Linked DNA regions of Adhaeribacter arboris. The protein of the gene in region 1 binds, or shares a complex with, the protein of each later gene. Links are inferred from orthologs where the notes say so. Each region holds a gene or a part of one and is shown in the gene's direction. Other genes may lie near its edges.

The links.
Region 2: the proteins of carA (region 1) and carB are in contact, whole or in part, in a solved structure (PDB 1KEE), measured with the Escherichia coli proteins. The link is inferred for Adhaeribacter arboris from one-to-one orthologs.

What each region holds. Positions count from the first base shown.
Region 1 is NZ_PYFT01000001.1:3,230,255-3,241,398, reverse strand. Bases 1-2,847 are described here. They hold carA (glutamine-hydrolyzing carbamoyl-phosphate synthase small subunit), read left to right. Parts: upstream 1-795; coding sequence 796-1,899; downstream 1,900-2,847. Other genes in these bases: eno (phosphopyruvate hydratase), read left to right, coding at 1,985-2,847; rplQ (50S ribosomal protein L17), read left to right, coding at 185-712; AHMF7605_RS13455 (DNA-directed RNA polymerase subunit alpha), read left to right, coding at 1-179. In the rest of the region: more of eno, read left to right, coding at 2,848-3,262; AHMF7605_RS13435 (FtsB family cell division protein), read left to right, coding at 3,338-3,637; AHMF7605_RS13430 (murein L,D-transpeptidase catalytic domain family protein), read left to right, coding at 4,167-4,994; AHMF7605_RS13425 (Ldh family oxidoreductase), read right to left, coding at 5,058-6,119; AHMF7605_RS13420 (family 1 glycosylhydrolase), read right to left, coding at 6,300-8,537; glf (UDP-galactopyranose mutase), read right to left, coding at 8,524-9,717; AHMF7605_RS13410 (glycosyltransferase family 1 protein), read right to left, coding at 9,771-11,021. UniProt on the Escherichia coli protein: Small subunit of the glutamine-dependent carbamoyl phosphate synthetase (CPSase).
Region 2 is NZ_PYFT01000001.1:4,089,449-4,101,117, reverse strand. What follows is about bases 8,298-11,669. They hold carB (carbamoyl-phosphate synthase large subunit), read left to right. Parts: upstream 8,298-8,655; coding sequence 8,656-11,469; downstream 11,470-11,669. Other genes in these bases: AHMF7605_RS16865 (hypothetical protein), read right to left, coding at 8,379-8,609. In the rest of the region: AHMF7605_RS16910 (DUF4403 family protein), read left to right, coding at 1-103; AHMF7605_RS16905 (heavy-metal-associated domain-containing protein), read left to right, coding at 308-544; AHMF7605_RS16900 (MBL fold metallo-hydrolase), read left to right, coding at 582-1,916; AHMF7605_RS16895 (hypothetical protein), read right to left, coding at 2,075-2,371; AHMF7605_RS16890 (Hsp20/alpha crystallin family protein), read right to left, coding at 2,976-3,419; AHMF7605_RS16885 (DUF983 domain-containing protein), read right to left, coding at 3,763-4,158; AHMF7605_RS16880 (YwbE family protein), read right to left, coding at 4,320-4,514; AHMF7605_RS16875 (PQQ-dependent sugar dehydrogenase), read left to right, coding at 5,510-7,000; AHMF7605_RS16870 (SDR family NAD(P)-dependent oxidoreductase), read right to left, coding at 7,212-8,228. UniProt on the Escherichia coli protein: Large subunit of the glutamine-dependent carbamoyl phosphate synthetase (CPSase).

The sequences.
Region 1 (11,144 bases):
ATTGCTTAAAGGCTGCTGATATAAAAACATTAGGCGATCTAGTGCAATTAGATATGCAGGATATGATGAAGTTCCGTAATTTTGGAAAGAAATCCCTTACTGAGTTGGAAAACTTAGTGGAAGAAAAAGGACTAAATTTTGGAATGGATCTTTCCAAATACAAATTAGATGAAGATTAACTAAAATGAGACACGGTAAAAAAATTAATCATTTAGGCAGGACTTCCGCTCATAGAAAGGCAATGTTGTCTAATATGGCATCCTCATTGATTCTGCATAAGCGCGTATCTACTACCATAGCAAAAGCAAAAGCTTTGCGTAAATATGTAGAGCCTCTATTAACCAAATCAAAAAACGATACAACTCACTCGAGAAGAACTATTTTCTCTTACTTGCAAAATAAAGAATCCTTAAAAGAACTTTTTGATCAAGTATCAAGTAAAATTGCTAATCGTCCTGGGGGATATACTCGTATTCTAAAAACAGGAAACCGTTTAGGAGATAATGCCGATATGTGCATCATTGAGTTAGTTGATTATAACGAAGCAATGTTAGGGACAGCAGCTAAAGCCACTGAAACTAAAACCAGAACAAGAAGAAGAGGCGGAAAAAGAAAGGAAAGTGAAAGCTCTTCAAACGCTGGTGCAACAGAAAATAACGCCAATTCAGTTGATAGTTCAACATCTAATTCTGAAAATGTTCAGGATGTTTAATAAATATTTAAATTTTACAATAATTTTTAAAAGGGATATGACTTAAATCATATCCCTTTTTATTTTTGCAAAACATTACATCTATGAAAGAAAAGAAAGCAGTTGACGCTATTTTATTATTAGCGGACGGTACCCAATGGAAAGGTAAGAGTCTTGGCTGTACCGGTACAAATTCAGGCGAACTTTGTTTTAATACCGGAATGACAGGGTATCAGGAGATATTTACGGATCCATCTTATTACGGACAAATCGTGATTACAACAGTTTCGCACGTAGGTAATTATGGGGTACTTAATCAGGAAGTAGAATCTAAGCAAGTCCAAATTAAGGGTCTAGTTTGTAAAGAATTTTCTGATTTTTTTTCCAGACGCTCAGCGGAGGGTTCGCTACAAGAATATTTTGAGAAAGCTGGTGTTGTTGGCATTTGTGAAATTGATACCCGAGAATTAGTCCGGCATATACGCAATAAAGGGGCTATGAATGCAATAATTTCTTCTGATATTTTAGATGTAGAAGTTCTTAAAGAAAAATTAGCAGCTACTCCTTCTATGGATGGTTTAGAACTGGCATCGCAGGTTAGTACGAGGGATGAGTATATAATGAAACCAGATAAGGTAGAATTTAAGGTGGCTATCCTAGATTTAGGTGTAAAAAGGAACATCATACATAATTTGGTAAGCCGGGGATGTGAGTGCAAAGTTTTTCCGTACGATACCTCTTTCGATGAAATGGAAGCTTGGGGGCCTGATGGTTACTTTATATCGAACGGGCCAGGGGATCCGGCTGCAACTACACAAGCAGTGGAGAGTGTTAATCGAATCTTGGATCGCGATAAACCTTTATTTGGCATTTGTATGGGTCATCAGGTTTTAGCTCAAGCCAATGGCATTGCAACTTATAAAATGCATAACGGTCATAGAGGTTTGAATCATCCAGTTAAAAATTTAATTACAGGAAAATGTGAAGTTACATCTCAAAACCATGGTTTTGCTGTAGATGGAGAAGCGGTTAAGAATAATGACCAAGTAGAAGTTACTCATATCAACTTAAATGATGGCACCATTGAAGGTATCCGGATAAAAGGTAAAAAAGCATTTTCCGTGCAATACCATCCTGAATCTTCTCCAGGCCCACATGATTCAAATTATCTCTTCGATAATTTTATTCAATTACTTAAAAATGCTTAGAGCAGTTTGAAGTTTTCTAGGACATAATTAGTAGTATTGCAACCGGTAACGTTTCCATATCATAAATTTTAACCACTTATAAAAGATGACTTTAATTTCAAGCATTAAGGCCCGCCAAATTTTTGATTCTAGAGGTAATCCTACCGTAGAAGTAGATGTTATAACAGATAACGGATTTCTAGGTCGGGCAGCGGTTCCTTCGGGAGCATCTACGGGTAAACACGAAGCCGTAGAGCTGCGCGATGGAGATAAATCGCAATACATGGGTAAAGGCGTTTTAAAGGCAGTAAGTAATGTAAACGATATTATTGCCGAGGAATTGCTGGGAGAAAATGTATTTGAGCAAAACAAGATTGATAGCTTAATGCTGGAATTAGATGGTACACCTAATAAAGGTAAATTAGGAGCAAACGCTATCTTGGGAGTTTCTTTGGCAATTGCCCGAGCTGCTGCTGAAGCCTTAGGAATGCCGTTGTACCGCTATGTGGGTGGCGTAAATGCTAACACATTGCCGGTACCTATGATGAATATCTTAAATGGAGGTAGTCATGCGGATAATTCTATCGATTTTCAGGAATTTATGATTATGCCGGTGGGAGCTCCTAGTTTCCGCGAAGCAATGCGGTGGGGTTCTGAGATATTCCATAACCTAAAAAATGTACTTCATAAACAAGGTTTGTCTACCAATGTAGGCGACGAAGGTGGTTTTGCCCCGAATATAAAGTCGAACGAAGACGCTATTAAAATTGTATTGCAAGCCATTGAAGCGGCGGGTTATAAACCTGGCGAACAAGTAATGATTGCCATGGATGCGGCTGCTTCCGAGTTCTATGATGCATCAAGCGGTCAGTATCATTTCAAAAAATCTACAGGGGATAAGCTTACTTCTGCTGAAATGGTAAGTTACTGGACGGATTGGACTAAAAAATACCCTATTGTTTCGATTGAAGATGGTATGGATGAGGACGATTGGTCGGGCTGGAAATCTTTAACGGAATCTATTGGCAGTACTACCCAATTGGTAGGAGATGATTTATTTGTAACCAATGTAAACCGTTTGCAAAAAGGTATCGACGAATCAATTGCGAATGCTATTTTAATTAAAGTTAATCAAATCGGTACGCTTACCGAAACTATTAATGCTATTAACTTAGGTCGCAGAAACGGTTATAAGAGTATTATGAGTCATCGTTCCGGTGAAACCGAAGATAATACAATTGCTGATTTAGCGGTAGCATTAAATACCGGACAAATTAAAACAGGTTCAGCTTCTCGGTCAGATAGGATGGCAAAATACAACCAGTTGCTTCGGATTGAAGAAGAACTGGGCGAAACGGCTTACTTCCCCGGTAAGAAAATGTAAAAGTAAAATAAAATTTCTTTGGCAGGACGGTAACTATTTGTTTTACCGTCCTGCTTTTTTATTTATATTTGATTTATGCAGATACAGTTGCCAAGATTTATCAGAAGTTTTTATTTTATTTCTACTGTTACTTTCCTGATATGGATGGTATTTTTTGATTCGAATGATTTTATGACTCAATATCAAATGAGTAAGAAATTGAATGATTTGGAAGCCGATAAAGAATATTATGTTCAGAAAATAGCGGAAGTACAAAAAGATCGTACGGAGCTGATGAGTAATCCGGAATTACTAGAAAAATATGCCCGGGAAAAATACTACATGAAACGGCCGGGTGAAGAAGTATTTATTTTAGTAAAAAAGCCGAAGAAGTAAAAATTATACTTAGATAAGGTTGTAATAAGAAAGCCCTGTTCTAAGCAGGGCTTTCTTATTCTAGATAAGACACAGTAAAATATTATTGCGCTTCTATTTCATTATGCTAGCTAATTAAAATGAACTACTGAGATAATAATGGTATTTAGGCCTATAACTCAGTAGTAATAAGTTGTTTCTTTTCGAGGTGTAGATTACCGAACTAATGATAGTTCTACATGGATAATTTAAATTATTCACTCTTATAAAGTATAACCAGTAATACGTTAATCCCATTTTGAAATTTAAAATATTACAACTATTTATTAGCTAATTGGTGCGAATGTACGTGGTTTTCTAAGTTCCTTTCACAGCTTGTCTCAGCAATAATTATCTATGAACTATAAAAAAGTATATTGTGTTTAGAGGGTAAATATCGAATTTGTACAAATTAAGAGTGGTAAATTGCCAGCCTTAAAATTGTTTATAACGTATAATACAATTCTGAGGCAGCTTAGAAGGTATTATTTTTCTATAAAAAGAAACAGCAATGAAACAGGAAAATAGAGATATTATTCGAAAGGTAAAGAAAGGCAATCGCCGCGTTCGCCGGATTATTCCTTTTTTGGCGCCTTTTTTCTTTGCGCACTTTCCATTACCAGCCGGAAGTTATAAAACTAAGTCGGAAAATACTCATTTATCAGCTGCTAATGCAGAAGCATTACGTTTTGCGGCTTTTCAGGTAGATGTTTATAAGCTTTACGAAGAAATTAGTTTAGAAAAAAGTGGCTTATCGCTGGATGTTTTTAATGATGCCTTATTAGGTTATCTGAACTTGAAAGCTCAAGGTCAACTATCCGATAAAAAGTTGCTGACAGTTGTTGATTTTAACAAGCCATCTACCGAAAAACGTCTTTGGGTTATTGATTTAGCAGGTAAGAAAGTTTTGTTTAACTCCTTGGTAGCACATGGTAAAAATTCCGGTGAAAACATGGCCGAAAATTTTGACAATACCGTTAGCTCGGAGAAAAGCAGTTTAGGATTTTACGTTACCCAAGATATTTACATGGGTAAACATGGAAAATCCTTAAAGCTAGTTGGTTTAGATAAAGATTTTAATACAAATGCGCTGGAACGTTGCGTAGTAATGCATGGTGCTGATTATGTAAGTGATGCTTTTATTGCGCAGCACGGTCGTTTGGGTCGAAGCCAAGGTTGTCCTGCTTTACCTATGGAAAACCATCAACAAATTATTGAAGCTGTTAAAGGTAAAACTTGTTTGTTTATTCACGCCAATAAAAAAGAATATAATTCGGATTACCTAGATGCCGAAACAGCTTTGGCGTACTATTCATCAGTAGGTAATTCTATTATTTAAAATATAGAATAAAAGTTAGAACAAAAGGGCCTTTCTCATCAAGAAAGGCCCTTTTGTTTTACTTTAAAAGGATAAAGAAAATTTATTTGCTAACGATTCTAAATCTTTTACTACGGGATCTAAAAGCGGAATACCTTCTTGAAAGCGTTTTGCCGCCATTATTCTTTCCGGATCACCCGGAATAAGAACAGGTGTTTCTTCTGATTTAGCTTTGGACTGGCGGAACGTAGTAATCCAATTATCCATGTGGGTTTTAAATTCATCAGCCGGACGAAAAGCATCTATACGCATAGCTCCAAAAAAATGTCCGATGCCTGCTCCTACGGGGTTAGTTGGTAAGGGCAAAAAACTTACAAAGGGTGGTACCCAAGGGCCATAATTGGCTCCTGATAAAACTGCCGAAAATATATCAACGATAGAACCTAAACAATAGCCTTTGTGGCTGCCGGTTTCTCCTCCTAAAGGCATTAGCGCTCCTCCTGCTTTTAGTTCGTTTGGATTAGTAGAGTTTTGACCTTGGGCGTCTTGTATCCAGCCAAGGGGTGCTTCTTGATTCTTACGTTGTAAAATTTCTAGTTTACCATTGGCTGCAGTAGTGGTAGCAAAATCCGCTACAAACGCGGGTTGTTCATTCGCCGGTATAGCTACCGCAATAGGATTGGTTCCTAATAAACGTTCTAAAGAATTAGTAGGCGCAACCAACGGGCTGGCATTGGTCATAGCTATACCAATCATATCTTTTGCTAAGGCTTTCATGGCATGGTAACCCGCAATACCAAAATGATTTGAATTTTTTACTGAAACCCAACCAGTACCAGCTACTTGGGCTTTTTGTATGGCAATTTCCATTGCGTGGGGAGCAACTACTAAACCTAAACCGCTGTCTCCGTCTACTACCGCTGTACTGGGTGTCTCGTGTACTACTTTTACGTCTGGAGTAGCATTAATCCGGTTTGTTTCCCAGAGGCGTACGTAACCAATTAGCCGGGCAATACCATGTGAGTCAATGCCTCTTAGATCGGCAGATAATAATACTTCCGTAGCTAAATCAGCATCTTCTTCGGGGCAGCCAATACTTTGAAAGACTTGTTTGGTAAAGGTATAAAGATGATCGTAAGAATACATAGTGAAGCTAAATTGTAATGACTGAAGCCAAAAGTAGAGTTTATTCTTTAACTCTGACGTATTGACATGACTGATGAAAACATTACGGTAAAGTTATGAGCTTTCATCTTAACTAAAACAAAAATAAAAAGCTGCCCAGATTACGAACAGCTTTTTACTATTAAATTCTTAGAATTAGACTTAACCGCTTAGCTTTTCTTCTGCAGGAAATAGATCTTTATCTCCAGAAGTCCTTTCTCGAGCCAACGTTTGCATAATTTCTGGAATACAACGATGCAGAGCATTTTCTATCGATGGCATGATATAAGATTTAGTGCTTTCTAACGCTGAATTCTTTGGCCGATAAGCCGGCAGGTTAAAAGACGAGATGGGTTGCCTTTCTATATGTACATCCTTTAAAAGAGCAATATCTGCTATTAATTCCGCTAATTCTGCCCAGGTAAAGTCTCCTGAATTAGTTAAATGCCAGATACCATTCGCCCGATCAATTAATAAATCTAAGGAATGTTGCACCAAGTCCGGCACATAAGTAGCTGAAATTTTTACATCGTTTACTGCCGCAAAGGGAATACCTTGCAGGAATGATTTTAGAGCAAAGTGAACAAAGTTATCCCGGTCCCAAATTCCAAAAAAAGCACTTGACCTGATTATTAAAGCTTCCGGCAGAATGCGTAGTATTTCTTTTTCAGCTAGGAATTTACTATTACCATATACATTTTGGGGATTCGGTTGATCCTCCTCCACATAAGGGCCAGCTTTACTGCCATCAAAAACTAAATCCGAAGAAAAAGTTAAGAGTTGAATATTAGCTGCTTTGCAAATTTTCGCTAATAAAATGGGGCCTGTCGTATTTGCCCGGTAGCATTTATTGGGTTCTCTTTCCGCATCGTCTATGCGCACATAGCCGGCCGCATTCACAATAGCCCAGGGATTATAGCGAGCTACCGCATATTTAACAGATTCCGGATTGGTAATATCCATTTCGGCCCGGCTTACTAAATAATAGTGTAATCCTCGGTCCTGGCAAATGCGGCCAAAGGCTTGTCCCAGCGTGCCAGTAGCTCCTGTTATGAGCACTGGTCGTTGTTTATGGTCCAGAATGGGTTTATGCGTAGGCTTAAAGATATAGGGATCTCCGTGCCGGTACGCGTAACGTTCTTCCCGGTCCCACCACCCTTTGTGCTGCAATACATCGTGGTGGTACTTTCCGGTTTGACTCAGGCTTTTCAGCATACCGGCTAAAGCGGTTGGCCAGGGTTGAGTTCCTATCCGTAAATCAAAAATTCCATTTTCGTAATGGCCGTTGCTACGGGTAAGCAACGAGTTCCAATCGTAAGAACCAATAAGAGCCCAGGCAGTTACCGCCAGACAATTCACCCCAGCTTGATTCAGTTCGGTAGCTGCCTCCCAAATTTCCATAAACCAGCGCATTTGTTCTTCGCGGGTACAGCATAGGTGCGCCTCCGTAATGGCAATGACCCCTTGATAGCGTTGCCAGGCTTCTTGCAATAATTCTTTAATTCCGGCTCGTTCTACCCCTTTTACCCGTACAGCTTCTACATCGGCGTATTTATGCCGGCCGTTATTACCGTGCGTATGCAGCGGGAAAATAGACAAATGCTCATCTAAGTACCGTTCGCTGGTGATATAATGGTTAATTCCGAAAATATCGGGCGGGAGAGGGCTTTCAACAAATTCGAGTAATTCCTCCGCGGAAAGGCCCGTAGTTATTAAATACTGCCAAAGTTTATGTTCAGGAGTAACCTTACCGCACAGTAAATCGAAGGTTAACCATCGGCGCTCGTTTTCAAATTCTGCCTGATAGGCTAGTAGTTTGGTGCTATGCGATTTTCCTAAATCTTCCGTTTGAACCAACTTGGCATCCGGATTAATTTGCCGGATGGCTTGCATAGCAAGTTTAGTACCTTTTACCTGATTTAATAATGCCCGAACAAAATCTTTATCGGAGGTTTGATGCGGATACCAAAAACCATAAAGGCAGCTAAACCGGGCGGTAGTGAGGGGTTCGTTAACGGGAGTATAATAGTTAACCCAAGGATAGCGTTCTGCTACCATTCGGGCATATTGCGCTAGTAAAGGCGCAAAATTATCACTTGCTAAATTGGTATAAATCGGCCCGCTACCGTGGTGGACCAAACCAACAATGGGGTCGATTTTTAATTGCTGCAAACGCTGCAATCTTTCATCCGACCAAGACCAGTTTGGCGTGTCCAGGCTTTGAGGAGCAACGTGCTCCCAAAGCACTGGGTAACGCAATTTTTTTATTCCTAAGGAGGCAAATAGATCCAGATCACTTATGCGATCCCGATGACCGTTTCTGCTTAACTGGTCGAAGAACTGTTCTCCTACCCGGTTACAACTGCATTCAACTCCGCCCCATAAATCAATGATCGCCATTTTTACTGGAGATTTTGATAATAGACCCGTTCAAAGATTTTCCTTTTACTACGATCTTCTCAATTTCTGCAATGGATTTATCTTCTTCTGTTTTCTCGGTAAGTTTTTTATACAGTGTAAGTGCCTGGGCTACCACCTGATCCATGTTATAGTATTTATAAGTAGCTAACCGGCCTACAAAGTGAACATTCGGGGTTTGATCGGCTAATTTTTTGTATTTATTATACAACTCGGCATTTTCTGGCCGTGGAACCGGATAATAAGGGTCTCCGTCGGCTTGTGGGTATTCATAAACCACGCTGGTTTTCGGATGTTTTTGACCGGTTAAGTATTTAAATTCAGTTATCCGGGTATAAGCGTGTTCGTTCGGATAGTTTACCACCGCCGTTGGCAGGAAAGTTTCGGTATTTAATGTTTCGTGTTTAAAATCCAGGGAGCGATAAGGCAATTTACCGAACTGATAATCAAAATATTCATCTACGGGCCCAGTAAAAATCATTTCCTTAAACGGAATCACGTCTACAATTTCCTTGTAGTCGGTATTCAGCATTATTTTAATGTTCGGGTGCGCCAGCATTTTCTCGAACATAGCTGTAAAACCATTTAAAGGCATCGCCTGATACGTATCGGTGAAGTACCGGTTATCGCGGTTGGTGCGGGTAGGTACCCGGGAAGTAACAGATTTATCTAGTTCTGATGGGTCCATGCCCCATTGTTTACGAGTATAATTCCGGAAGAATTTTTCATATAATTCACGGCCCACTTTACTTACCACAACATCTTCGGATGTACGTACTACGGGCACTTGCTCCGCTACCGACTCAAACCAGTCTTCTAACTCAAAAGAAGTAAGGTTTAAGCCATATAATTTATTAATAGTATCTAGGTTAATCGGAATAGGTACTAACTGTCCATCTACGCTGGCTAACACGCGGTGCTCATACGAACGCCAATCGGTAAATTGTGACAAATAATCGAAAACGTCTTTGGAATTGGTATGGAAAATATGAGGCCCGTATTTATGGACTAAAATACCTTCTTCATTGTAATGATCGAATGCGTTTCCGGCAATGTGCGATCTTTTGTCAATAATTAATACTTTTTTATTAGAACGGGTAGCAAGGCGTTCGGCCAATACACTTCCGGCAAAGCCAGCTCCAACAATAAGATAGTCGAACATAGAGTTTCTCAATTTAATAGTTTAACAATTTGGGTTAGTTTAAAGCTAGGAGCTTACTTTGATTTTTCGGTGATAGCAATTTGAATTAAGTTTACCATATTCTGCCAGGTATGATCCCAGGAGATATTGGCTAAAAAAGCATCTGTTTGGGCAAGCCATTCTGAATCGTTACGTTGCAGTAATGCTTTTTCCAGAGCCTCAACAAACTCAGGGGGAGTAGCAGCAATATGTACCAATCCTTGATCGCCGTAAGGGCGTATTACATCCCGGATTGGGGTAGATACTACAGGTTTGCCACCGGCTAAGTATTCGGGTGTTTTAGTAGGGCTGATATATTTAGTAGATTCATTTATAGCAAAGGGCATAGTAGCTACATCCCAAGAGCTTAAATAAGTGGGTAATTCTTTATAACTTTTCCCGCCCAGATAATGAATGTTTTCAGCCTGTGGTAAAGTAGCAGGATCAATTTTAACTACGGGACCAATAATTACCCAATGCCAATCCGGGCGCATTGCGGCTACTTCGCGTAACAATTCAATATCAAAACGTTCATCTACCACGCCGTAGAAACCAAAACGGGGATGCGGAATATTTTTTTGATCTTCGGGTTCAACAATTTCTGTGCGAGCTTGAGCGAAATGGGCTTTATCAATACTGCTCGGAAAGGCATATACTTCCGGGTGCTGCGTACGTTTTGATTCGTAAATACTGTGCCCACCCGTAAATACCAGGTCAGCTTTCTTGAAAAGGTCAGCCTCTAGTTCACGTAGGCGCGGCGAAGCTCCTTTAAAGGCAGAAAGTTCGTCCATGCAATCGTAAACGGTTAAAGCGGGTTCTAAATGGCCATATACTTCCAAGGCCATAGGCGTATAATACCAGGCAATAAATTGCTTAATTTGCTGCTCTTGAATAAACTCATTTACTAAGTTAATCTGAATAGCATCTGATTCCTGCGGCGTTAAACCATGGGGTAAATGCGCTACTACAATATGTACGTTATCCTCGCGGCGGCTTATATCCAGATGTGGTTGGGCACCATGATAGAATTGCGGTTCTTCAAAGAAGAATAATCGCCCATGTTTCGCAAAACGCGAAAGTAAATGCTGCGGTCGCTGGTATACAAAATCCCAACGTAAATGCGATAAACAAACAATATCCGGCATATTCTGGATAAAGTTTTCGAGTTGATTTACATCAGCGGTAGGGCTAAGGGCATTTGCGTCATTCAGGGCAGCGGGTTTAGCGGTAGCTATTATGTTTTTTGCTTCAGGATTCAAAGAACTATTCTGGTCAAATTTTAGCATAGAGATTACGTACAGTTATTTTGTCACTTTAAATAAATTTGAAATTTATTAAGAAATTTTCAACGAAAGCTAATCAGCAATAAGGTTTTGCTTATATAAGGACTAATACGCAATATTTTTTAA
Region 2 (11,669 bases), 850 kb from region 1 along the record:
TATTCGCTCCTTTACGCCGGATAATATTTATCTTACGCCAACTTCCATAAAAGCCGTAGTAAATGCTCAGGGAAATTTAACGGTGCAAATTGTAAAACTCTAAACCGCGGATTACCGCAGATTACACGGATTCCGCGGATTCTTATTTTGAATCATAAATTTAAGTTTTACCTCTTTGTTTCCCCAATTTGTGGCAGCTAAATTTTATACATCTCCGTTAAAACTATATAACAGCCAGGAGCAAAGAGCCGCGTATCTTTGTTATATAAAATTTAGAATGGAACAAAAATTTAGAATGGAATACTTTATGAAAACTTTAAAATTTAAAACTAATATTAACTGCAGTAATTGCGTGGCTACCGCTAAACCCTATTTAGATGCTTTACCGGATGATACCAACTGGAACGTAGATACCACAAATCCCGAAAAAATTTTAACGGTACAAGGCGAGGCTGTTTCAGCGGCAGAAGTAGTAGAAAAAGTAAAGCAAGCTGGTTTTAAAATAGAAGAACAGAAAAGCTTATTCGGTAAATTATTTTCTTAAATCGTATCTTGCCGCTGTAATTTAAAGTGGTTAAGTTATGAAAATTGAGCAGTTTGAAGATAAAGGTCTGGCCCATTTCTCTTATATAATAAGTAGTGAAGGGCAAATGGCAGTAATTGACCCTGCCCGTAATCCGCAGCCTTATTACGAATATGCTAACTTGCACGACGCCTGTTTGGTAGCCGTAATAGAAACCCACCCGCACGCCGACTTTGTGAGCAGCCACCAAGAAATAGCGCATACCAAAGAAGCTACTATTTATACCAGCAAACTTACGGGTGCCACTTATGAACACCAGGCCTTTGATGAGGGCGATAGCATTCAGGTGGGCGAAGTAACCCTGCATGCGATTAATACCCCGGGGCACTCTCCGGATAGTATTTCCATCCTGGTAAAAGATGAATTTGGTCAGGCCATAGCGTTGTTCTCCGGCGATACTTTGTTTATCGGCGATGTGGGCCGCCCGGATTTACGGGAAAACGTGGGCAGTATTACCAGCAAGCGCGAAGATCTGGCCCACCAAATGTACCACTCCATCCGCGAGAAAATTATGCCTTTGCCCGACGAAGTAATTGTGTATCCTGCCCACGGAGCGGGTTCGTTGTGCGGCAAGGGTATGAGCGAGGCCAAACGCAGTTCTATTGGCGCCGAAAAAAAAGGCAATCCGGCGCTACAGGAAATGAGTGAAGCAGAATTTGCCAAGTACCTGCTCGCCGATCAGCCATTCGTACCTAAATACTTTGCTTATGCCGTTGAATTAAATAAACACGGCGCTCCTGCGTATAAGCCAAGCATTAATCATGTTCCTCATCTGCCGCCTCATTATTTATTAGATAAAAATACCTTGATTATTGATACCCGTCCTGGAAAATTGTTTAAGCAAGGCCATTTACCCAGTGCCATTAACTTGCAGGAGGGAGCAAAATTTGAAACTTGGCTAGGTTCAGTGGTTGGTCCGCAGGAAAAGTTTTATTTAATCGCGGATTCTGTTCTGACTCTGGAAACAGTTATTGCTAAAACTGCTAAAATTGGTTATGAACGCAACATTAAAGGAGCCATTGTAAATCCGGAAAACCAAACCGAAAAATCGGATATGGCGGATACCGCCGCTTTTAAATCCGACTTGGCGGCATTTACTATTATTGATATTCGTAATAACAACGAAGTAAAAGAAGGCAAACTTTTCCCAACGGCAATACCTATTCCTTTACCGGAACTACGCGAGCGTATTCACGAAATTCCAGTTGATAAACCCATTATGGTGCATTGCGCGGGCGGTTACCGTTCGGCGGCCGGAGCTTCCATTATTAGCCGCAATATTAAAAATCAACCAGTTTATGATTTAAGCGAAGCCGTTAAAGAGTTTAGTTAAAGAGGAAATTAAAAATATTTCGTTGTTAGGAAAGTATAAGCGGTTTATTTAACTTTTATACTGGTATAAATTACATAATCAACTCCGTGCTAGGTAACACGGGAGTTCTGGTAACGTTCTTATAGAACGCCTGTAACTATTTGTTAAAGTTTTTTTAATTATGGTTGGATTTGTTTAAGATAAGCTTCCAGTTGTGCTTCGAAGCTGGTTTTGGCTGTGTTAAATAAATTCTTCTTTTCTTCCCGCGTTAATTCTTCTTCCAGCAAAGGCCGAATTTGAGTTTCTATTACTCGTTTTAGTCTATCAAGATACTCTTTCTTTCCATCCGCTCCCTGGGTGTAAATCAGCAAATAAGCTTTATTGGCTAAACTAAAGAAATCATAGATACTATCTTCGGAATAAGTGAGCTGATGTACTTTGTCCAGAACGGGATTTACTAAAGTATGGAAACTCATAAACGGAATAGTTTAAGTCAGAAGAAATAAAATTTTCTAGGTACGATCTTCTCGTATAAAGTAGCCGGATAAATATCGCTTAAATAAAAATTTACTTCTAATATTTAAGCTATTTTTTTATAAATCTGGCTTTTTTTAAAGAAGAGAGTGTGCAATCGCATTGGTTTAAGTCTATTTTTAAGTTAAATCAAAGACAAAAGCCTTATTATTGGAATTATTTACCTAGTTAAGTGAGTACTCTGGAAGGTAGACTTTTTAATAACCCATTCCTTTTTACTTTGTGTGTTTTCTTTCCCTGGATAGCAAGTACTTGATTATCTACTTTTAGTTTTAATTACTTTTTACTCATACCCGGAACCACCACTTCCAGAATATAACTGCTGGAGTTTGCCGGAAATTAGTATCTGGTAAAAGCGGGCTACTTTCCAACTTAGCTTCTAAAAGCCGGTCAATTACATGAGTCAATGGATGGAAAATTCAGGGCAGTGCTGTGGGATTGTTCAACAAGGTTGGTTTCAGAGCTATACCTCCTTTAATGGTGTTTACCTCTTAAAACCTAGACTTTATATAAAACAAAAAAAGGCGGGGAGCCCGCCTTTTGTAATTAGTGAATTTCAATTTGTTTCGCCGGTTTCACCTTGGCTTCTTCTGTTTTAGGAACAGAAATATATAAAATGCCATCTTGATATTTGGCAGAAATCTCATCTCCCTTCACTAGTCTTTCCGGTAAACTAAAGGTGCGGGTGAAAGATTGATAGTTAAATTCGCGACGAGCAAAGTGACCGTTTCCGGCTTGTTCTTCGTATTTATTTTCTTTTTGGGCCGAAACTACCAGCAAGTTATTATCTAACTCTACTTTAAAATCTTGCTTGTCCATGCCGGGGGCAGCTACTTCCAGTTCAAAAGCATCATTGGTTTCTTTAACATTTACCGCTGGCACAGACCAGTTGTTAGTACGTTGGCTTAAAGGCCAGTTGAACCAATCCCTTGTTAGCATATCATCAAAAAAGGAAGGGATGGTTGGAAATAAGCTTTGATCGTTTTTCATTAAAGTTCCCATTTTTAATTCCTCCTTTAATTTTATGATTTAAATTAATTTTAGAATACAATAGGCTACTAACAAGGCACTTGCCAAACTAACTTTCTGTAAAGTTGACAGATTTTAGAACTGATTTTCAGCGAAAATTCTGAAAAAATTTCAGAGAAGTTACCCGTTAAAAGAATAAATCACAGTCGGTTTGGCAGTATTTCCAACTTAGCCGGGAAATAACCAGGAAATAACCAGGTAAGTCTAAAAATTAAACAAGCTATTAGTATGGATATCTTAAAAGAGAATACCACCTCGGATAAAAAAACAGGCAGGTAGCAGCCATTAACGCATTTAACAAAGCTTACTTCTTAGCGATCTGGTTACATGGCCCCTCGTAACGGACAAAAATATTAATCCATACGGCCCGCGATAAGCGAAACATTATAGGTAATAATCCTACTACAATAACGGTGATGGTAATGACTACCATGCCCAGAGTTAATTCTTTTACGAACTGGCTTAATACAAACAAAACAATTAAAAATATACCGGTACTAAAACCAAAGCTCACGTACATGGCGCCGTAATAAAAACCTGGTTCCGGTTCAAAGTTCTGGCCGCAGCAGGGGCATTGTTGGTACATATCGGCAAACCGACTAGTATACAAAGTGCCGGGCGGAAACATATTAGCTTCCCGGCACCGAGGACATTTTGCCGCAATAACACTGTACAACCACGATGGCTTCTGATTCTTCATAGTAATAACCTCCAGAAACGTATACTTATTTTTTACTAAAAAGTAAACGGAAACAATTACGTTGCAATGGGAATAACAGACAAAGTATTTTGAGGGATACTATTTAATTGTAAAAAACAATCTCTTTTTACCTTTAAGCATACGTGCAATTTCAAGAACAACTATTCCAATATCTCTACTACCCGTCCAATCTGGCCATCTGCAAGCCTTACTTTTATTCCTCGCGAGTGATAAGCAGAACTGGTAAGCAAATCTTTTACAATTCCTCGGGTACGTTTGCCAGTGCGCTGATCTTTTTTTAAAACAATGGCTACTGCCAGGCCCGGATAAATAGCATCACGATTCGTTCCGTTCATAATTAGTTATAGAATGCGGGTATAAGAAAAACAGAATGCTAAAATACCTTTTTAACTGTTCGAACCAGCACAAAGTTAAACGAACGTTAACTAAAAATGAATAAGCCGTATTTTAACAAGTTATTATCCAGAGTTTTAACAGGCAGTAATGAAGCGTTAAACACTTTACTTTGACTATAGAGTATCTTCTAAGATTATAATTCCAGGGCAAGAACCATCCCGAGGCGCGACAAAAGTAAATTTATACCTTAACAAACCCACTGTTATTAGGTAAGTTCGAACTGAATCGCATTTTAAGCTCTAACGTGCATGGATACACAGTTCCAGAAACAAATAATAACTCCTATGTTTTAACATTTCATTTAATATAAGCAAAGATATTGCAACGGCAGGATCATTGTTGCAGAATGTATACAAAACTGGATTAGTTTAATTATTAATTAGATTAAAGTACGCCAAAATCTAATTCAAATCTTATTGGCATTAAATTATTTTAAAAATTTTACAAGATTAATTTGCTTTTATTTTATTTATAATTCATTATTTATCAAATAATTGTAACTTTATACCAAATAATTGCAAAATTTTATATAGAAAACTGGATATATTTTCAAAATTTCGGCCGGATTTTTGGTAAAGTTGTTATTCGTTGTAAAAAGTAAGTACAAAGCGTATATCTTTTAAATAAGGAACCCTAAAATTTACTAAAATGTTGAAAATTGATTGCTTACAATAGGTATATAATATTTTTTAAAGAAATACTTTATAATATCCTATTTTAAAATCTTTTGAGCTAAGTATACGTATAAAAATGTTACTCATTAGAAAGCTGTAATTTAATTTTCAATAGTTATATACTGGTATTTTTAGGAATAAAATTAGAGAAAATAATAAAAATCAGTAAAAAATTTAAATAAAGCACCTAATTTTACATAGATAAATTACAATATATAATTTGGCATAAAAGAATTTGCCTTTTTGAAGCTTGCATTCTAATGAAAATTAAATTATACCAGTCCTATCTTTTTCATGCTTTTGTAATGTTAGCGGGATTTCTTACATCCTGTTCTAAACCAAAGCAAGAATTAAGAGAAATTAAATTAGCCGTAAAGCACCTGCTTGAAGATGTGGAGGATTTATCGCAGGTGCATCTGGCAAGCGCTGTAACCGAAGAAGTTCAATTTAACAGGATTGAACTACAAAATACCACCGATCACCACACCAGCCTTACCGTTGGCCCGGACGGCAAATTATACGCCAGCACCATTGACGGACGAATCAAGAGATTTACAATAAAATCAGATGGCACTTTAAGTAATCCGCAAATTATTTATTCTTTACAAGATGTAAGTGGGAAACGGGTTCCACGCTTAACTATTGGCTTGACCTTTGACCCCGCTTCTACCCCTACTAATTTAATTGCCTGGGCAACGCATAGCACTTTCATGTTTATGGATGGCCCTGATTGGGATGGTAAATTAACTCGTTTATCCGGCCCTAATCTGGAAACTGTACAGGATGTATTAGTCAACCTACCCCGATCGGCAAAAGACCATTTAACAAACAGCATTGCTTTTGGTCCGGACAAGGCGCTTTATTTTTGTCAGGGCAGCAATACGGCTATGGGTGGCCCCGATAGTACCTGGGCTAATCGCCGGGAACATTTACTTTCTGCCGCCATTTTACGCTTAGATTTAACGAAATTACAAGGGGCAACACTGCCCCTTAATGTAAAAACAGACGATGGTGGAAATTACAACCCTTTTGCGCCGAATGCTCCTTTAACTATCTATGCCAGCGGAATTCGTAATGCATACGACTTATTATGGCACAGCAACGGACAATTATACGTAACTACAAACGGATCTGGTGCCGGAGGAAATACCCCCGCGTCGGTAGCAGGTATCCGTCGGCCGGATGGTAGTTTCTATTCAGGTCCTAAAGTACCGGCTGTTAGCAATGTATTGGAAGATCAGAAAGATTATCTGTTACGCGTGGAAAAAGGAGGCTATTATGGTCATCCAAATCCTAGTCGGGGCGAGTACATTATGAATGGAGGAAATCCGACGGAAAAAATGGATCCGGCTCAATTTAATCAATACCCGGTAGGCATTCAACCAGATCCTAACTGGCGCGGATTTGCTCATGAATTTCCGGTGCATAATTCGCCAAATGGTATAATAGAGTACAAGGGCAATGCCTTTAAAGGTCAGATGAAAGGGAAAATTCTGGTAGTACGTTTAATGGGAAACCGGGATATAATGGTATTAGCTCCAAGTAGCCGAACCAAGAATATTATCCGGGAAACTCCTGGAAGAGCTATTTCCGGATTCGCAGATTTCATGTTGCCGCTCGATTTAACCGAAGATATGAACACTGGCAATATTTATGTATCAGAATATGGAGGCGATGGCAAAATCACCCTCCTGAAACCTGTGCTAAAAGAACCAACTTCTATGATAACGTTTAGCAGCCTCTTTAATTAGCTGATTACTGTTCTTCGTTATTTTGTTTTATTTACTGTTATTCTGATTATACCTTCATTTTTATATTTTTTCGTAAAGAAATCAAGAAAGTAAAAGCGTATAGTAGTAGAATAAAAATTTAAATTTTTTATTGAAAACAAGGATGACCTTGGCAAACTGTTTTAAAATAACAGTTGCCAAGGTCATCCTTGTTTTATTCAGCCTTCTTTACTCATATTTCATTATTTTCTTGAGCCGCCCGGCTAGCTCGATTTTGCAAATAATCCGGAATCAAGTCAGATTCGTTTTCGTAACCGCGCGAATTAATTTCATTCCCATTTTCTTCCGGTAAAATTTTGTTGGTTAAGCTAAGCATATCTGAGGTTAGTTCGGGAAGTACATTATTTGCTAATGCCAGAATCTTAGCCGGAAAATTTGTTAATACTTCGGCTTCGCCGTACCGGCAGGCATCAATTATTTTGCGAGCGGTTTTTTCTACCGCCGAGGAAATGAGCAAACTCGCTCCTACTGTTGTAAACCAGGCATATTCTTTTTCGGACTGGCCCTTTACTTTGATATTGCGGTTGCTACCGGTGCGGGTTAAACCGGGATTAACGGTGGTTACTAAAATGCCATCTTTTTTTAACTCTTGCCGGAAACCATTCGATAATCCTACTAAGGCAAATTTGCTCGCACTGTAAGGTACCAAGTGCGGAATACTTACTTTACCACCTACCGAAGCAATATTTATAATGCGCCCTTGACCGCGTTCTTTCATGTGCGGGATGGTAGTCCACATTGTATAAAGCGGGGCCCAAAAATGCGTATTAATAGCTTCTTCGAAATCAGCTAGAGTCATATCAGCGAGCGGACCAGCCTGAATAATACCAGCATTGTTTATAAGCACGTCAATGCGCCCGTAGTATTTTATTACGCGCTGAATGAATTGCTCTGCCTGCACCCGGTTGGTTACATCGCCGGGAATCGCTAAAACTTCCCCGCCCCGTTCCGTTAATTCCTGTTCAGCCTTTTTTAGTTGCTCTTCGGTGCGGGCGCAGATGGCTAATAAAGCGCCTTCAGCAGCCAACTGGCGGGCCAGCACCAAACCTAAACCTCTTGAGCCACCGGTAATAACAACTACTTTATTCTGAAAAGAGTATTTATTTTGCTGCCGCGCCAAGGCCCGAACGGCTATTATTGCTCCTATACCGGCCGTAGCCCAAAGCCAAGGATTATTTTTTGTTGTCATAATTTTAGAAGGCGTATCGTTAATAAATAAAAAATTAAGCCCTATGTTTACCGGGGTAACATTTCTACGCGAACAATAACGGAAAGATGAGTTTTGCCTCAACAATTCTCTTAAAACAAGGTGCAGTCTTTAAGTTTCGAACTTAAAAATTTATTCTATTGATTTTGGTTTAATCTTTTCAGGATAATTTATTATGTAGCCAATTATGACCAGCCATTTTTGGTATTCAAAAGAATCAACTACCTCTTTCTGATAGCAATTATCCAAGACAAAAACATAATTTTTAAAATTTTCTAAAAATCTTCCGGTAAACCTTCGAATGGCTGAAGCTTTTCTATTTATTAACGAATCTGGGGTATTAGTTAAAAAATTGCCTTTCAACTTTTAAGTTTTTGTCTACCTTTGCGCAATTTATACTTACAGCAACATGCCCCGAGATACCAGCATTAAATCCATTTTGATTATTGGTAGCGGTCCCATAGTCATTGGTCAGGCCGCCGAATTTGATTACTCCGGTACCCAGGCCGCCCGCTCCCTCCGCGAAGAAGGCATCGAAGTAACACTCATTAATTCTAATCCGGCTACCATTATGACGGATAGTGTTACCGCCGATAATATTTACCTGAAACCCCTGGAGAAAAAGTACATTGTTGAGATTCTGCAAAAACATAAGATTGATGCGGTGCTGCCTACCATGGGCGGTCAAACAGCGTTGAATCTGGCGATTGACTGCGAAAACGCTGGTATCTGGAAAAAGTACGGGGTACGGATAATTGGTGTGGATATTAAAGCCATTGAAACCACCGAAGACCGGGAAAAATTCCGGCTGAAAATGCTCGATCTGGGCGTTAACGTGTGTAAAGGCAATACAGCTACCTCCTTCCTGGAAGGAAAAGAAATTGCCCAGGAAATTGGGTTTCCATTGGTAATTCGGCCCTCTTTTACCTTAGGCGGAACCGGTGGGGGCTTTGTGAACGACCCCACTGAATTTGATAAAGCTTTGAACCGCGGCTTGCACGCTTCGCCTATCCACGAAGTGCTGGTCGAGCAAAGTATTGTGGGCTGGAAAGAATACGAACTGGAATTACTCCGCGATAACAACCAGAACATTATTATTATCTGCTCCATCGAAAACTTCGATCCCATGGGCATTCACACCGGCGATTCCATTACCGTAGCACCCGCTATGACTTTACCTGATACGGTTTATCAGAGGATGCGCGATTTAGCCATTAAAATGATGAACGGGATTGGTCAGTTTGCCGGTGGTTGTAACGTGCAGTTTGCGGTAAACCCGGAGAACGACGATATTATTGCGATTGAAATTAATCCGCGGGTGAGCCGTTCTTCGGCGCTGGCTTCTAAAGCTACGGGTTACCCCATTGCCAAAATTGCCGCAAAATTAGCCATTGGCTACAACCTCGACGAATTAAAGAACGCGATTACCAAAACGACCTCGGCTTTCTTTGAGCCGGCCCTGGATTACGTGATTGTAAAAATACCGCGTTGGAATTTCGATAAATTTAAAGGCGCCGACAAACGATTGGGCCTGCAGATGAAATCGGTGGGTGAGGTAATGGGCATCGGGCGTACTTTTCAGGAAGCCTTGCAGAAAGCGTGTCAGAGTTTAGAGATTAAGCGAAACGGAATTGGCGCCGACGGCAAAGAAATGACTAATTACGATCAGCTGATTGATAGTCTTACCAATGCCAGCTGGAACCGCTTGTTTAGCGTGAAAGATGCCATGCGGTTCGGTATTCCTACTTCCACTATCCAGAAAATAACTAAAATAGACCCTTGGTTTTTGCACCAGATAGAAGAACTGGATGCCGTAGAAAAATTACTGCGCAAATATACCCTGGATACCTTGCCGGTGGATCTTTTCCGGAAAGCCAAACAACAAGGCTATGCAGATCGGCAGATTGCCTATTTACTCAACTGTTTGGAAAGCGAAGTGCACGCCAAACGTACCGAGTTGGGCATTAATCGGGTATTTAAACTGGTAGATACCTGCGCCGCCGAATTTGAAGCGAAAACGCCTTATTACTACTCTACTTTCGAGGGCGAAAACGAAAGTGTGGTAAGCAACCGGAAGAAAATAGTAGTATTAGGTTCTGGTCCTAACCGTATTGGGCAAGGAATAGAGTTTGATTATTCGTGCGTACACGGGGTATTAGCGGCTAAAGAGTGCGGCTACGAAACCATCATGATTAACTGCAACCCCGAAACGGTTTCCACGGATTTTGACATTTCCGATAAACTATACTTTGAGCCGGTGTTTTGGGAGCATATTTACGATATTATTCTTCATGAAAAACCAGAGGGTGTCATCGTGCAGTTGGGTGGCCAGACCGCTTTGAAACTAGCCGAAAAGCTCGACCGGTACGGCATTAAAATTATAGGTACTTCATTCGAGGCTCTGGATTTAGCCGAAGACCGCGGCGCTTTCTCTACTTTACTAAAAGAAAATAATATTCCGTATCCGCCGTTTGCGTCCGTGCAAAGCGCCGATGAAGCCCTGGTGGTTTGCAAAGATTTAAAATTCCCGCTGCTGGTTCGGCCAAGTTACGTGTTGGGTGGACAAAGCATGAAAATTGTCATTAATGAGAAAGAACTCGAAGCCCAGGTAGTAGATATTGTAAAAGATAATCCGGGCAACAAGGTACTTCTCGACCATTTCCTCGACCGGGCCATTGAAGCCGAAGCGGATGCTATTTGCGACGGCGAAGAAGTGTACATTATCGGGATTATGGAACACATTGAACCCGCAGGCATTCACTCCGGCGATTCTTACGCAGTGTTGCCGCCATTTGATTTAAGCGAAAACGTTATTCGTCAGATTGAGGAGCATACTAAAAAAATCGCCTTGGCCCTACGAACAGTTGGTTTAATCAATATTCAGTTTGCCATTAAGAATGAAACGGTATACGTAATTGAAGCGAATCCTCGCGCGAGCCGTACAGTACCGTTTATTGCGAAAGCTTACCAGGAGCCTTACGTGAACTACGCTACCAAAATAATGCTGGGCGAAAAAAAGGTGAAAGACTTTACTTTTAACCCGGTTAAAAAAGGATACGCCATTAAGGTACCAATATTCTCGCACAGTAAGTTCCCGGAAGTAAACAAAGAACTCGGTCCCGAAATGAAATCTACCGGCGAAGCCATCTACTTTATCGATGATTTACAGGATGATTACTTTATTAATGTCTACTCAGAGCGGAATTTGTATCTGAGTAAATAACCCCTCCACCTGCGGCACCTCCCCTTAAAACAGGGGAGGAGATGCCGGTAAAGTTGTGTGAGGTAGATTTTAAAATTCCAGTTTCGGGTATGAGGCTGGAATTTTTACTTTATATCAGTGCAAAACAAGATTTTAAAATAATTAATGAAATAAGACATTGCTTGATTTAAACTATATTTTAGGAAGGTTTTCGGAGATAT